Regions from separate parts of the Halobacillus sp. Marseille-Q1614 genome, predicted to be linked through region 1. Evidence: riboswitches for the same ligand, from Rfam matches in the RefSeq annotation. Region 1 holds a riboswitch; the other holds the start of a gene.
What was found. Region 1 has a riboswitch for FMN ahead of HUS26_RS03135 (ECF transporter S component). Riboswitches for the same ligand answer to the same signal wherever they lie in the genome.
Positions count from the first base shown of each region.

Region 2: another riboswitch for FMN. It lies ahead of ribD (bifunctional diaminohydroxyphosphoribosylaminopyrimidine deaminase/5-amino-6-(5-phosphoribosylamino)uracil reductase RibD); the one in region 1 lies ahead of HUS26_RS03135 (ECF transporter S component).

Region 1 covers NZ_CADDWH010000001.1:634,224-641,632, forward strand. Annotated here, with positions in the region: gene HUS26_RS03105 (iron-containing alcohol dehydrogenase) at 1-623, shown strand, start outside; gene HUS26_RS03110 (glucose-6-phosphate isomerase) at 887-2,233, shown strand; gene HUS26_RS03115 (YugN-like family protein) at 2,330-2,749, shown strand; gene HUS26_RS03120 (TrkA family potassium uptake protein) at 2,729-3,727, opposite strand; gene HUS26_RS03125 (thioredoxin family protein) at 3,885-4,439, opposite strand; gene HUS26_RS03130 (M20/M25/M40 family metallo-hydrolase) at 4,559-5,617, shown strand; FMN riboswitch at 5,849-5,992, shown strand; gene HUS26_RS03135 (ECF transporter S component) at 6,142-6,732, shown strand; gene HUS26_RS03140 (TspO/MBR family protein) at 6,785-7,273, opposite strand; gene HUS26_RS03145 (hypothetical protein) at 7,283-7,409, opposite strand, start outside.
Region 2 covers NZ_CADDWH010000001.1:3,689,115-3,696,523, forward strand. Annotated here, with positions in the region: partial or broken gene HUS26_RS20095 (DUF1657 domain-containing protein) at 206-304, shown strand; gene HUS26_RS18435 (DUF1657 domain-containing protein) at 388-576, shown strand; gene HUS26_RS18440 (DUF421 domain-containing protein) at 603-1,463, shown strand; FMN riboswitch at 1,666-1,816, shown strand; gene ribD (bifunctional diaminohydroxyphosphoribosylaminopyrimidine deaminase/5-amino-6-(5-phosphoribosylamino)uracil reductase RibD) at 1,956-3,050, shown strand; gene ribE (riboflavin synthase) at 3,054-3,701, shown strand; gene HUS26_RS18455 (bifunctional 3,4-dihydroxy-2-butanone-4-phosphate synthase/GTP cyclohydrolase II) at 3,719-4,912, shown strand; gene ribE (6,7-dimethyl-8-ribityllumazine synthase) at 5,045-5,515, shown strand; gene HUS26_RS18465 (deoxyribodipyrimidine photo-lyase) at 5,834-7,264, shown strand; gene HUS26_RS18470 (aminopeptidase) at 7,281-7,409, shown strand, end outside.

The DNA of each region.
Region 1 (7,409 bases):
TGACAGTACCAAAGGATCAGACGATTTATGGCATTGTGGACATGATGAGTCACTTATTCGAACAGTATTTCCATAATGACACTAAATCTCCCGTACAGGATGAAATGATCGAAGGAGTTTTACGCACAGTGATTAAAACAGCTCCTAAATTGCTTGATAACCTTGAATCATATGAGCATCGTGAAACCATTTTGTATTCAGGCACGCTAGCCTTAAATGGTATGCTCCAAATGGGATACCGCGGCGACTGGGCCACTCACAATATTGAACACGCGGTTTCCGCTGTATACGATATCCCACATGCAGGAGGACTGGCAATCCTTTTCCCTAACTGGATGAAACACAACTTAGATGTAAATGTTCAGCGGTTCGCTCAATTAGCTGTTAATGTCTTCGGCGTTGATAATAAAAATTCTACCGAGCGTGAAACGGCAGAAAAAGGAATCGAAGAACTTCGCAGCTTCTGGACATCAATCGGTGCTCCGGAAACACTTGCTGACTACGATATTGATGATGAAAAGTTTGATGTTATCGTCAATCGCGCGATGAAACGTGGTAAATTTGGTAACTTTACAAAATTAGATGAGCAGGACGTGAAAGAAATCCTGGAAATGTCCAAATAATGGATAACAAATGACGCAGGGAAATTTACCCTGCGTTTTTCATGTTTGAGCAACGAAGGGGTATGGAGTAACTTTTAAATAATAGTGCTAATAAGAGAGGGGCTTCTCTCTTTTTTTGGTAAAAAAGCAGCATTGAAACTAAACAGTGCTTATTTTATAAATGAATACGCTTACAATTATAACGTTACTTGATTTGAACTTCCCGTTTCGATAAAGTTAAATTGATTATATAAAAAATATACTTATAACGTGGAGGGAATTTAATGACACATGTTCGTTTTGATTACGATAAGGCGCTGCCTTTTTTTGAAGAACATGAACTAGAGTACATGCAGGGTGCAGTAGAACTGGCCCATGAAGCAATTCATCAAAAAACAGGACCAGGTAACGACTTTCTAGGATGGCTGGATCTTCCGGAAGACTATGATCGGGAAGAATTTGACCGCATTCAGAAATCTGCGGCTAAAATAAAAGAAGATTCAGATGTCCTGTTAGTTGTTGGAATCGGCGGCTCTTATCTTGGGGCTCGCGCAGCCATTGATATGCTGAACCACAGCTTTTATAATGTGCTCTCCAAAGAGCAGCGTAAGACTCCTCAAGTCTTTTTCGTCGGAAACAGTATCAGTGCTCCATATTTAAATGACTTATTCGATGTACTTGAAGGCAAAGATGTTTCTGTGAATGTCATCTCAAAGAGTGGGACTACGACAGAGCCAGCTATTGCTTTCCGTGCTTTCCGTAAATTCTTAGAAGAGAAGTATGGAAAAGAAGAGGCTAAGAAGCGAATTTATGCAACGACCGATAAATCAAAAGGAGCTCTTAAAACGCTTGCCGATGAACAGGGCTATGAATCATTTGTTGTACCTGATGATGTAGGGGGCCGCTACTCTGTATTAACTGCCGTTGGTCTGCTGCCGATCGCTGTAAGCGGAGTGGACATTGAGGAAATGATGCAAGGTGCTCAAGCTGCCAGAACAGAGCTGAGCTCTGAGAAAATTTCGGAAAACCCTGCCTATCAATATGCAGCTGTCCGTAATGTTCTTTACAACAAGGGCAAAACAATCGAAATGTTAATCAACTACGAACCCTCTCTTCAGTATTTTTCGGAGTGGTGGAAACAATTGTTTGGGGAAAGTGAAGGAAAAGACCAAAAAGGTATCTATCCTTCCTCTGCGAACTTCTCTACAGACCTTCACTCTTTAGGTCAATATGTACAGGATGGCCGTCGTGACCTGTTCGAGACAATTCTTCATGTTGAAGAACCGAAATCAGATTACACGATTGAAGAAGAAGAGCAGAACCTCGACGGGCTTAATTACCTGGCAGGACAAACAGTTGATTATGTAAATGAAAAAGCTTATCAGGGAACAATGCTTGCTCACACAGACGGGCAGGTTCCAAACTTGATTGTCCACGTACCTAAACTAGACGCTTATACGTTTGGCTATCTGGCGTATTTCTTTGAAAAAGCATGTGCCATAAGCGGCTATCTCCTTGGAGTTAATCCTTTTGATCAGCCGGGAGTTGAAGCTTATAAGAAAAATATGTTTGCACTGCTTGGCAAACCAGGTTTCGAAAAAGAAAAAGAAGAGCTGGAAAAACGCCTGTAAGGGTTAGAGAAGCACCTTGCATCCATTAATTGGATGAGCAAGGTGCTTTTTTTTGGACAAAATAAAGTAACAGATTTATTGAAGAGGGGTGATTAAATGTATGCATTAGAATCAATACTCACAGGTGAACCTTACTCGTTTAGTACATTAGAACAGGAGCTTACACCGCTTGGGTTCAAATTAGCGGATAACTGGGATTACGATCACGGTTATTTTGATTGTCAGCTGGCAAACGAAGAAGGCTATCATTTCTTAAGGATTCCTTTTACCGCAGTAAGCGGAGACTTGGATTCTCCTACTTCTTCACCTATCGTACGAGTCGGAGAGCCTTTTCTGCTCACGCATCTTTACCAGGATGGAATCGATGATCATGTTCGTGAAGGTAACTTCCGCGCCATGATTGATCAATTCCAGGAACCTAAAGATAAAGATGCCAAAGTGCCTGAAAAATTCATTCCACAAGGCCGGGAGTTATTACAGGAAGTTGAAAGCCGATTAAGTTCTAATCGGGATTAATACGATAAACGTTTCAACGTCTTCTAAGGGAGTCGAACTGTTTATATGGAAAGAGGGTTTCTGATTTTTGCGGTAACCAATCAGGAACTCTCCTTTGCTGAAATAAAGATCAACCGCCTCTCCCATCTTTTCTTTTCTTAAAGAGGGAGGGACAGGCTCTTCGTGGAATTGCCGCTCTGTTAATAAGTCTAATAACAGCTGAAAAGGCTCCACAGGGGCTGTGTGAAACAATTCATGGTAGAGCAGGCTGCTCATAAAGTCATTGGAACGGATAATCGTATCCGCGCCTGCACGCTCAGCATTAATTCTCTGCTGGTTAGTAAGTACTTCTGCAATTATAAATAGATCCTGGTGATGTCCTTTTAAAGAAACGATCTGGTGGATAACCGATTGGTCAGCTTCCCGCTCTGTTTTTGACTGATCGGCCGTTATAATTGCTTTTTTGGCTTGAGAAACGTTTGCCTTTTCTAACGTTTCTTCCATCGTAGGATCGCCATGTATGAAATGAACGTGAGTATGGTTCTCGTAAAGTTTGTTCATCGTGCGATCGATGAGTACGATATAATCGTTACATTTATTATTTTCCATCATTTCAATGAGCTGGCGAGTTCTTTCATTCCAGCCAACGAGAATAATGTGATTCATTCCTTTAAAATGAACTTTTCCCTTGGATAAATCCTGTTCATGCTTAACGGTAGCTGCCGACAAAGTAGCCATATAAAAAGTGACAAGCCCTCCTCCGGTTAAGATAAGAAAGATCGCCATAATTTTGCCGGGCGCACTTAGAGGAACATAATCACCGTAGCCCACGGTGGCTCCCGTAACAAACGCCCACCAAACCCCATCAAAAAAGGTAGGGAAATTCACAGGCTCAATTAAATGAATCATCATACCGAAGAAGATCATCATTACGAGCACGGTGGCAAGCAGCCTTAAAAATAAAGGAAGCTGAAAATATAATCGTATCCATTGCTGCATAATTGCTGTCCCCTCTTTTTTTTACTAAGTATGGCTGTTTGGGGATGATTTCAAACATGATGCCGCGGGGCTGGAGTGGTATTTTCCATAAATTACCCAGTAATAAAACATAAGGGTTACAAAAAAAGCATCCTATAAGATAGATAGGACGCTATTATTAATTAGTCAACGCTTCTTTAAGGTCTTGGTAAACGAAAGCGCGGAAATCTTCATTGTCTCGAAAGGCTTTTGTAATAAACTGGTACATTTCTTCCTGCTTATTTTTAAAGTCTTCATTATTTTCACTTGGAAGATGGGAGGAAGCTTCATCGAGAAATTTCTGGACCTCAGGTGCCCGCGGACCCCAGTTTAAATATTCATTTCCGTCCTGATCAATAACTATAATTTTAGGGATGGATCGTGAAGTTCCATTCGTTAAATATTGGTCCATTAATTCTAAGTTTTTATCTCTCTGCAGGAAGTGTGTATTGATCCTTGCTTTTTCTGCAAGTCTTAAGAAGATAGGAATATTAAGCATCGCATCTCCGCACCAGTCTTCTGTTAAGATGATCGCTCGTAAGTTTTTACTTCTAAGCAAACCAAATAAAGGTTCATCCTCTGTCGGCACTTTAAAATGTTCATAAATATATATAAAGCTTTCTTTATTTTTGCTCATTGAATCTACATATTCCTGGGCTGTAACCCCTTTTAAAAACCAGTCGTTCAATTCCATAAAAGAAAACCTCCTCGTCATTACATACTCTTTTACGTACCCTATTTGATAAAACATTAAGCACATTTTTTATTGCTTTTAAAATGGTATAATTTAGATGAACCAAGGAGGGATTACATATGGATCAAACAGAAAAGGATTTTTTATTTGAATTATTGAGAACACCATCTCCTTCAAGCCTGGAGATGAACATTCAGAAGAAATGGATAAAAGAAATGGAACCATATGCTGATAAGATACAAACTGACAATGCAGGGAACGCAATTGCCGTGTTGAACCCTGATGCGAAGTTTAAAGTCCTGCTGGCAGGTCATTGTGATGAAATAGCTTTAGTCATAAACAGAATTGACGATCGAGGATTCCTTCATTTCGAAAAGATGGGCGGGATTAATCCTAAGGCTGCTGTAGGAATGAAAGTGACCGTTCTTGGGGAAAGCAAAACGCTCGATGGAGTTATTGGAGTGAATGCTCAGCACCACGGAGGACTAAAAGGTGACTTTGGCTTAGAAGACTTATTTATTGACTGTGGGTCAAATTCGAAGGAAGAAATCAGCCAGTTTGTAAGCATTGGCGATTTGGCGGTTTATAAGCGTGAACCAGAGCTGCTAATGGACCGTTTTATAACGGGTAGAGGCCTGGATAACCGTACAGGGCAGTTTATCGTCGGAGAGGTAATCAAAAGGTTATCTAAAAAAGAATTGAAAGTAGGCGTATATGCGGCAAGTACCGTTAATGAAGAAACAAACATGGGCGGTGCTTATTTTGCAGCGGCTGGTGTAGAGCCGGCAATGGCGGTTGCTTGTGACGTCACATTTGCGACAGACTATCCTGGAGTAAATACGTACAAGTATGGTGATGTTAAGCTGGAAGGCGGGCCAGTATTAGCGAAAGGCGCCCCGATTAATAGAAAAATCAATCAGCTGCTCTTATCTAGTGCCAAGTCTCTCAACTTAGAAGTTCAGTATGAATTAACATCGCGGGCAACTGGAACGGACGCTGATCGAATGAGGCTTACCGGAAAAGGAGTTCCTGTCAGCCTTGTATCCTTGCCTTTAAGGTACATGCACTCACCGGTAGAAACAGCAAGCCTACAGGATATCGATCAGGAAATTGATCTTTTAGTCCATATGATCGAAAATTTAACAGGAACGGAAAGTTTAAACCCGCTCGATGATTAATGATGAACTAAGGAAAGTACCTGCTATGTGAGCGGGTGCTTTTTTTGCTTATTGGATCAGGGAAGGGATTTTCAGAGAGGGATGAACGCCTTCATATGGGAGGTAAGCGCCGGAAAGACGGTCTAAACGATGAAAAAATCCAAATCCAGCAGCTCTTCAGTAACCTCCAGTAAATTATACTTGCGCAATTCCCGTATTATATATAGAATTAATCTACAATCATATATCGATTCAAATCTTCGGGGCAGGGTGAAATTCCCGACCGGCGGTAATAAGCGAACGCTTTAAGTCCGTGACCCGTTAAGGATATTCCTTGCGGTGGATCTGGTGCAATTCCGGGGCCGACAGTTACAGTCTGGATGGGAGAAGATGTCGAGCAGTTAAGATAGTATTCAACTATCTTTATTTGACTATGGACAATGACGCCCCTGAAGCTTTTATAGCTTTAGGGGCTTATTTTGTGCATAGAGCTCACCTTCATCTGGGATGCGAATCGATATAAAAAGATGAAGGGGGCACACAAAGTGTATTTTAATCAAGAATCAAAGTTATTAAAACTTGTACTAATGGCGTTGTTTGGGACTATTTCTATGCTTTTAATGTTTCTCAATTTTCCGCTTCCAATGCTGCCGCCGTATCTAAAAGTTGATTTCAGTGAGCTGCCGGCATTGATAGCTGCGCTGATGTTTACCCCGGCTGCAGGAATTGTAGTGGAAGCTCTTAAAAATCTGCTGTACCTGATTTATACAGGAGCGGCTGATCCAGTTGGGGTTGCAGCTAACTTTTCAGCAGGAGCACTCTTTGTTGTACCTGCTGCTATGATTTATCACAAGTTTAAGAGCACGAAAAGTTTAATAGCTGGACTTGTTACAGGGGCTGCCGTTATGGCGGTTGGCATGAGTATTCTTAATTACTTCGTCATTCTTCCTGCTTACGCCTGGTTTATGGGATGGGAGACAATGAGCGCACAGGTAAAGTGGGGCACAATTTTAGTTGGAATTCTTCCGTTTAATTTGCTTAAAGGTATTATTGCAGGATCACTGTTCATTCCTGTTTTTATTAAATTAAAACCTTGGTTTCAACAGAAGGTGTGGCAGAGGTCATCGGCTGCCTAAGAAAAGAGCTGTCCGGCTCGGCTGGACAGCTCTTTTTTGATTGCCTTTTTGATTAGTAAAACATCGTTTCTGCTGGATTCATTCGATAGATGGTAAAAGCTAAGAAGGTGGCGAAACTGCTCCATAAAATGTAAGGTACGAGCAAAAGACTGCAAAGCTTACTGACCTTCCACAAAAGAACGGATAACATAACAGAAGTGATCGAGACAAAAATACAGTCAATAAAAGCGAGCAGCAGGTCCTTTTGTTCAAACTGGAAAAAGCTGAACAGCTGATTGAGCAAATAATTCAGGATGAAAACTGTTATTAGAGAATTGGGCAGGCTGGAAAAGCTAATTTTCCAGACCGCAAAAGTTATTGAAAAAGCGATAAAGGTGAAAAGAATCATCCAAATGATTCCGATCGTACCGCCAGACGGGGTCCAAGCTGGTTTATCTAACTGGTTATACCAGTTTTCATCGATTGGAAAAAGAAAGCCTGCAAGGGAAAATGCTCCATAAATAAGAAGAAACACAGTAACAGCCTTAGGGACCTTTTTTATCATAAGATATTAAGACTGCTCTTCTGTTTCGTCTACATTGATTCGGGCAGTAGGCATAACCTCCAGTCTTTCTAGTGGAATTGGTTCTCCTGAGACCACGCTTTTGCCATAAGTCCCGTCTTCAATTCTTTGGAGA
Region 2 (7,409 bases), 3.1 Mb from region 1:
TTCGTGTTTTTCTAAGTACAGGTACGACAGACGATCATAGATCCCAACTCCTTAAATCAAATTTATCTTAATTATTCTTTAAAAATTAGTGCATAAAGTTTCACTTGCAGACTAGTTTTTATGAGATCAATAAGGAACGAATTTAATTGAAAAATAAGGAAAACATAAAAAGAAGGATAAGCTAGCTATTTTAAAAGTAAAGGAGTATGAAAATGCAGTTCAGCAAACACAGTCGATTATCGATAGCCTGACACCGAGAATAGCACAAATTGAGCAAGAGGAACCTCAGTACAAACAACAATAAAAAGTGTCTGTTATTCTAATTTATTGGCCGAATGATGGTGAACAGACCTCTGCTGATCAACTAAAGGATAAGGGGAATCATTCATGACCGCTGGTTCAGATGTAAAACAATTATTAGCCACCATCAAGAATCTTGAAGCGGGTTTATCAACGCTTGCCTTGAAGACACTTGATGAAACAGAAAAAAGGGTTTTTCATGAAGAGATGCTGAGAATGGCTGAAGTCAAAGAAGAATTGATGGAACGGATCAGGAAGAGGGGAAGGCCAGTATAAGGGGTTTTAATGAAAGGGTGATATAAATGGTGGATTGGTTGTCCGTCCTCCTGCGAGGGGTCTTGTTCTTAGTAGCCTTACTGCTAGTAACGAAGCTTTTAGGAAAGAAACAATTATCCGAGCTCTCATTTTTCGAATATGTATCAGGGATCACTATTGGAAGTATCGCTGCGGAAGTCATCATGGGACTGGAAAATAACATATGGCACGGATTGTTAGGAATAGCTGTGTTTGCTTTTATTCCTTTTCTTTTTGAAATCCTTTCATTACACAGTAAAAAAATAAGAGATTTTGTTGAGGGCAAAGGAACAGTAATTATTAAAGAAGGAAAGATTTTAGAAAAAAAGTTAAAGAAGGAAAAATATACGATAGATGAGCTTCTCCAGCTGCTTAGGGAAAAAGATGTTTTCAATATCAATGAGGTAGAATACGCCACACTTGAAGCAGACGGTAAACTCAGTGTTTTACTGAAAAAGGAGAATCGTCCTGTCACAGGGAAGGACCTTGGACTTAACCAATCCAATGAGAAAGAAACTTTTACTGTAATCATGGATGGAGAATTTCAAGACCAACAACTCGCTGCAGCTGGGAAGACCCGTGCATGGGTGGAAGGAGAGCTAAATCAATTAGGGATGCCCGTTGATAACATATTTCTTTGCCAAATTGACTCTCATGGGCAGTTTGCTGTAGATGTTTACGATGATAAGATACAAATTCCATCTCCACAAGAGAAGCCTCTTTTGCTTGCGAGTCTGAAAAAGTGCCAGGCCGACTTTGAGTTATTTGCGCTGGCTGCCAGGGATAAGGATGCCAAAAAAATATACGAAAAGAATGCTCAAAAGCTTCAAGTTTCCCTGGATAAACTTACCCCTTTACTGAAAAGTTAAATGTTAGGATAGGAGTACAACCAATATTTACTGCTGTAAAAGCCTCTCATTTTATAGATATAGATGAAAGGCTTTTATTTGTATATAACAGCTTTTTTACCCTGCTGTTTTTAAAAAAAATAACTTTTCATTCAATAGGAAGGAAGCCTAATGCGTTGCGGTTAACTTCTTTTTCGTTTATATTAGTAATACAATCGCATATATTTTCCTTCGGGGTCGGGTGAAAGTCCCAGCCGGCGGTAATGAACCTAGAGTTCCGAGCCCGCGACGGGGAGGCAGCAGCTATGCGTCTCCCCCTGATTTGGTGAATATTCCAAAGCCGACAGTGAAAGTCTGGATGGGAGAAGGAAGCAGAACGTCTGTGGTACGAATTTTCTGGATTTGTGCCCTTTATTCGGCGTACCTTATTATTTTATTGACTATAATAATTCAAAACCCTGGGGAAGTGTATCTTCTTCAGGGTTTTTAATTTTTATACGCGGAGGTGAGGAAATGGATCGCGATGAGAAATATATGCAGATGGCCATTGAAATGGCAAAAGTCACGGTCGGCCAGACGACGCCTAACCCTTCGGTCGCAGCCGTTGTCGTCTGTGATAATCAGGTGGTCGGACTTGGAGTCCACGTTAAAGCGGGAGAACCACATGCAGAAGTGCATGCTTTAAAGATGGCCGGTGAAAAGGCAGAAGGGGCAGAAATCTTTGTTACGCTGGAGCCGTGCAGCCATTACGGAAAAACTCCGCCGTGTGCGCAGGCTGTCGCAGACGCAGGGATTAAGAGGGCGGTTATTGCTTCAGGTGACCCGAACCCTCAAGTGAGCGGAAGAGGTATTGAGATGATGAAGGAGTCCGGCGTTGAGGTGAAAACAAGCGTCCTTAAGGAAGAAGCAGACCAGCTCAATCGCGCATTTTTTCACTACATCCAGTCGAAACGCCCATATGTCAGGCTGAAGTCAGCGATCAGTATGGACGGGAAAATTGCTACTTCTACTGGGGAAAGTCAGTGGATAACTGGAGAAGAAGCAAGAAAAGACGGTCATCAATATCGTCATCAATCGGCTGCTATCTTAGTAGGAGTGAACACGGTTTTAATGGACAATCCTAAGTTAACGGTTCGTCTTGAAGGCGGTGGAAAGCAGCCTGTCCGAATTATCCTCGACACTCACCTCCGTACACCTCCGGCAGCCCAGTTAATAGCGGATGATACAGCACCTACTTGGGTTTTTACAGGTTCACAAGTTGCAGAGGAAAAGATTGCTTCCTTTCAGTCTTCCTCACATGTAAAAGTGATTCAGCTTGAGACGGAACAAATCGAAATAGACGATGTTCTCTCTGTACTGGGAGAAAGAAATATTACTTCCTTATTAGTAGAAGGAGGAGCAACGATTGCCGATGCCTTTGTTCGCGCGGGGGTCGTTAATGAGATGGTCATCTATATGGCACCTAAGTTGATCGGCGGTAAAGAGGCGTTGACGTCGGTTGCCGGAAAAGGGATAAGCAACCTGAAAAACGTAGAAGAATTTGAGTTTATCTCATCAGAAATGATCGGAAAAGATATAAAAATTACAGCCGTAAAAAGGGAGGGGTAGAAATTGTTTACCGGAATAGTAGAAGAAATCGGCACCGTAAAAGGAATAAAAACAAAAACCGAAGCTATGCAGCTTAGCATCCAGGCTAAAGATATTTTAAATGACATCAACTTAGGGGACAGCATTTCGATTAACGGAGTCTGCTTAACCGTAACAAGCTATACCGATCAGAGTGCCGAGTTTGATATTATGCCTGAGACCTACAGGGCGACAAATCTACACGAATTAAACCAAGGCAGCAAGGTTAATCTCGAACGTGCAATGGCAGCAGGCGGACGCTTTGGCGGTCATCTCGTATCTGGCCACATTGATGGCACGGGACAGATCGTAAGTAAAAAGCCTGAATCCAACGCCGTCTATTATGAAATAGAATTACCTGATGAACTTATTCATTACTTCGTATATAAAGGGTCAATTGCTGTCGATGGAACAAGCCTGACAGTTTTTGGGGTGAATGAAACTCGAGTAACTATCTCGCTCATCCCTCACACGATGGACCATACTGTTTTAGGAAACAAGGAGCCGGGCGACCGGGTCAATATAGAGTGCGATATGATTGGGAAATACGTCGCTCATTTTCTCGGACAGGACAAAGAGACGAAACAGTCAACAATGTCCAAAGATTTTCTAAAAGAGAACGGATTTGCATAAATGGAAGGAGCCTCGAAATGTTCGATTCAATAGAATTAGCAATAGAGCGTCTGAAACAAGGCAAGCTGGTTATCGTCTGTGATGATGAAGACCGTGAAAACGAAGGAGATCTAATTGGTCTCGCCGAGCATGTTACCCCTGAAATGATTAATTTTATGATTACACGCGGCCGAGGACTGGTTTGTGCGCCGATTACTGGTGAATTAGCGGAAAAGCTGGAGCTGATGCCGATGGTAAATAACAGCACAGATCCACACCGTACGGCTTTTACAGTGAGCATTGACCATAAATCTTCCACTACGGGTATTTCAGCAGATGAGCGGGCATTAACCATTAAAGAGCTGCTGAATCCTGAAGCCAGCGCCGAGGATTTCCAGAAACCAGGACACATTTTCCCGCTGATCGCAAAAGATGGCGGCGTGCTGCGCCGAGCCGGCCATACAGAAGCAGCCGTCGATCTTGCTGTACTGGCAGGAGCTAAGCCGGCCGGAGTTATTTGTGAAATAATTAAAGATGACGGCACGATGGCCCGTGTTCCTGATTTAAGGAAAATGGCGGATGAATTTGATATCCCGATGATTACCATCGCTGATTTAATTCAGCACCGCCACCGTCACGAAGATCATGTGAAACGTGAGGTTGAAATTAAGCTGCCTACCGAATACGGAGACTTTCGCGCGGTTGCTTACAGTAACGATATCGATAATAAAGATCATATTGCGTTGATCAAAGGAGAAGTAAAACCAGACGAACCGACTCTCGTTCGAGTTCACTCGGAATGCCTGACAGGGGATGTGTTTGGATCTTTCCGATGTGACTGCGGACCGCAGCTTCATAACGCGTTAAGACAAATTTCCGAGAACGGAAGCGGTGTCCTCCTTTATATGCGCCAGGAAGGCAGAGGAATCGGCCTTTTAAATAAGATGTTTGCCTACAAGCTGCAGGAGGAAGGGTTAGATACAGTAGAAGCCAACGAAAAACTAGGCTTCGGACCAGACCTTCGCGATTACGGAGTTGGTGCACAGATTTTAAGAGAGCTTGGCATTTCAAAAATCAAACTGCTGACCAACAATCCAAAAAAAATCTCCGGCTTAAGCGGCTACGGCCTCGAAGTCGTCGAGCGTGTACCCATCGAAATGCCATCAAGAAAAGAAAACGAACTCTACCTAAAAACAAAACAATCCAAAATGGGACACCTGTTTCATTATTAAAAGAAAAGCGGAATCGGCCTGATAGACACGACACGCATAAGCAAGATGCCGCAATCGGGTGATTTTTCCCGATGTAGGTAGATTGCTTATGTTGCGGACAATTGATTGAAAATAAAAAGGAGCGATTGATTTATGGTAAAGAAACTTGAAGGTAACTTAGTAGGAAGCGGATTAAAAGTAGGTATTGTTGTTGGACGTTTTAACGATTTCATTACAGGACGTCTCTATGAAGGGGCTGTGGATGCCTTAAAACGCCATGGTGTTGATTTGGACGATGTTGAGGCAGCCTATGTACCAGGTGCTTATGAGATCCCAATGGTCGCTGGAAAAATGGCCAACTCGGGTAAATACGATGCAGTTATTACTTTAGGAGCGGTTATACGTGGATCGACTCCACACTTCGATTATGTTTGTGGAGAAGCGGCTAAGGGCATTTCTCAAGCCTCTATTCAAAGCGGTGTACCTGTTATCTTTGGTGTAATCACGACTGATACCATTGAACAGGCCATTGAGCGTGCGGGTACGAAAGCCGGAAACAAAGGCTGGGAAGCAGCGACAGCAGCGATTGAGATGGCAAACTTAAACCGTTTATTTGAAGTTTGACTCTGTACCAAGTTAGTTGGTTTTAAAAAGCAAGACATTCTTTTTCCCTATCACGCAGAGCGGCGGGAGAGAAAACTATGAAGGCTTCTTCGGAAAAACGAATGAGCCGAGCTCCGCAGAGCGTTTTTTCGAGGATGCTCGGGCGCTTGTCCGCGAAAAGCGAGATGGTTTTCTCTTCTGAAGCCAAACACAAACTAGTTTTATAGCTAAAATCCTCTAAGTTGTCTTAGAGGATTTTTAATAGCGACAATTGATTAAAATACTGTCAAATAGGGTAATGTGAATAGGATAGAACAATTACGCAGAAGGAATGAAAACATGGGAACGAAAGTCGTCTGGTTTCGAAGGGATTTACGGCTAAATGACCATACAGCATTAGTTCACGCACTTGAAAATCTACAAGAGCAGGACGAGCTGTTATTATTATTCCATATCCATCCTAAGCTGATTGAAGAATTTACAATCAGGCATGACTATTTCTTTCAGACACTTAAAGCTCTAACAAAAGAGTGTGAGAAGCTGAAGGCTCCCGTTCATTTTCTTTATGGAGAAATAGAAGAGGCTTTTGCGGAACTGCTTCAAAACCTGCCCAATATTGAAGCTGTTTATTTTAATTTTGATGAAACGGGTTTTGGCAAAGACCGGGATCATCACATTACAGAATGGCTGCACAGACAGGAAATCGCTGTACATAGCTTCACGGACCACCATATCCATTCCGCCCGCGAAATACAGAAAAAGGATGGCGGCTTCTATAAAGTTTTCTCTCCTTATTTTAAAAAGTGGCAGCAGCTGACTAAACCAAAACCTGCCGAAGTGAAGAAGCAGAAGCTAAAAGAATATGCTGTTGATTACAGAAGTTTTTTTAATAAAGGAGAAGCAGAGTGGCAGTCGCTTCAGAAAAAATTTCGCTATAACGGGAAAGATATAGGTGAGCGTTCGGCTCTCAAGAGGCTCGATCTCTTCTTGGACGGAGCCATATATGATTATGATAAGGATCGGGATTTTCCAGCAGTTGACGGAACCAGTTTAATGTCACGCTACTTAAGAACAGGGTCCATTTCTGCACGTACGATTTATCAAAAGCTTCTGGAAGAAACGGATGGAAGAAAAGGACAGAAAGGTATAGAAACTTATATAAAAGAGCTGGCCTGGCGTGATTTTTATAATATGAATTATCATTTTTATCCGCAGGCAGAAGATGAAGAAATGGTAGGGAAATACCGGGGAATCTCCTGGAATATGGATGAAGAGTACTTAGAACGATGGAAAAAGGGGCAGACGGGTTACCCATTGATTGATGCGGCAATGCGCCAGCTTAATGAAACGGAATGGATGCACAATCGGCTGCGCATGGCTGCAGCTTCCTTCCTAACGAAGGATTTGCTTATGGATTGGCGGATCGGTGAGAGATATTTTAAAGAACGCCTTGTCGATTACGAGCCGGCCTCCAATATTGGGGGCTGGCAGTGGGCAGCTTCAACAGGCACAGACCCTGTCCCTTATTTCCGCGTCTTTAATCCAACGAGGCAGTCGGAACGCTTTGATCCGCATGGCCGTTTTATTAAAGAATGGGTTGCTGAGTTAAAGGATGTTGAAAAGAAGTACATCCATGAGCCTCATCTCATGCCAGGTGAAGCTCAGCAGAAAGCCAACTGCATCATAGGTCAGGATTACCCAGAACCAATAGTAGACCATAAAACGATGAGAAAGAAAGCGATTGAACGCTTTGAAAAAATAATAGATTGAACAGGAGGAATATAAAATGACAACACACCAAAATCAATTAGAAAAGTATGCAGCACTGGCACTTAAAAAAGGAGTAAATTTACAAAGAGATCAAGGTCTGCTCATTAACGCTCCTGTAGAAGCAGCAGATTTAGTGCGGATTCTT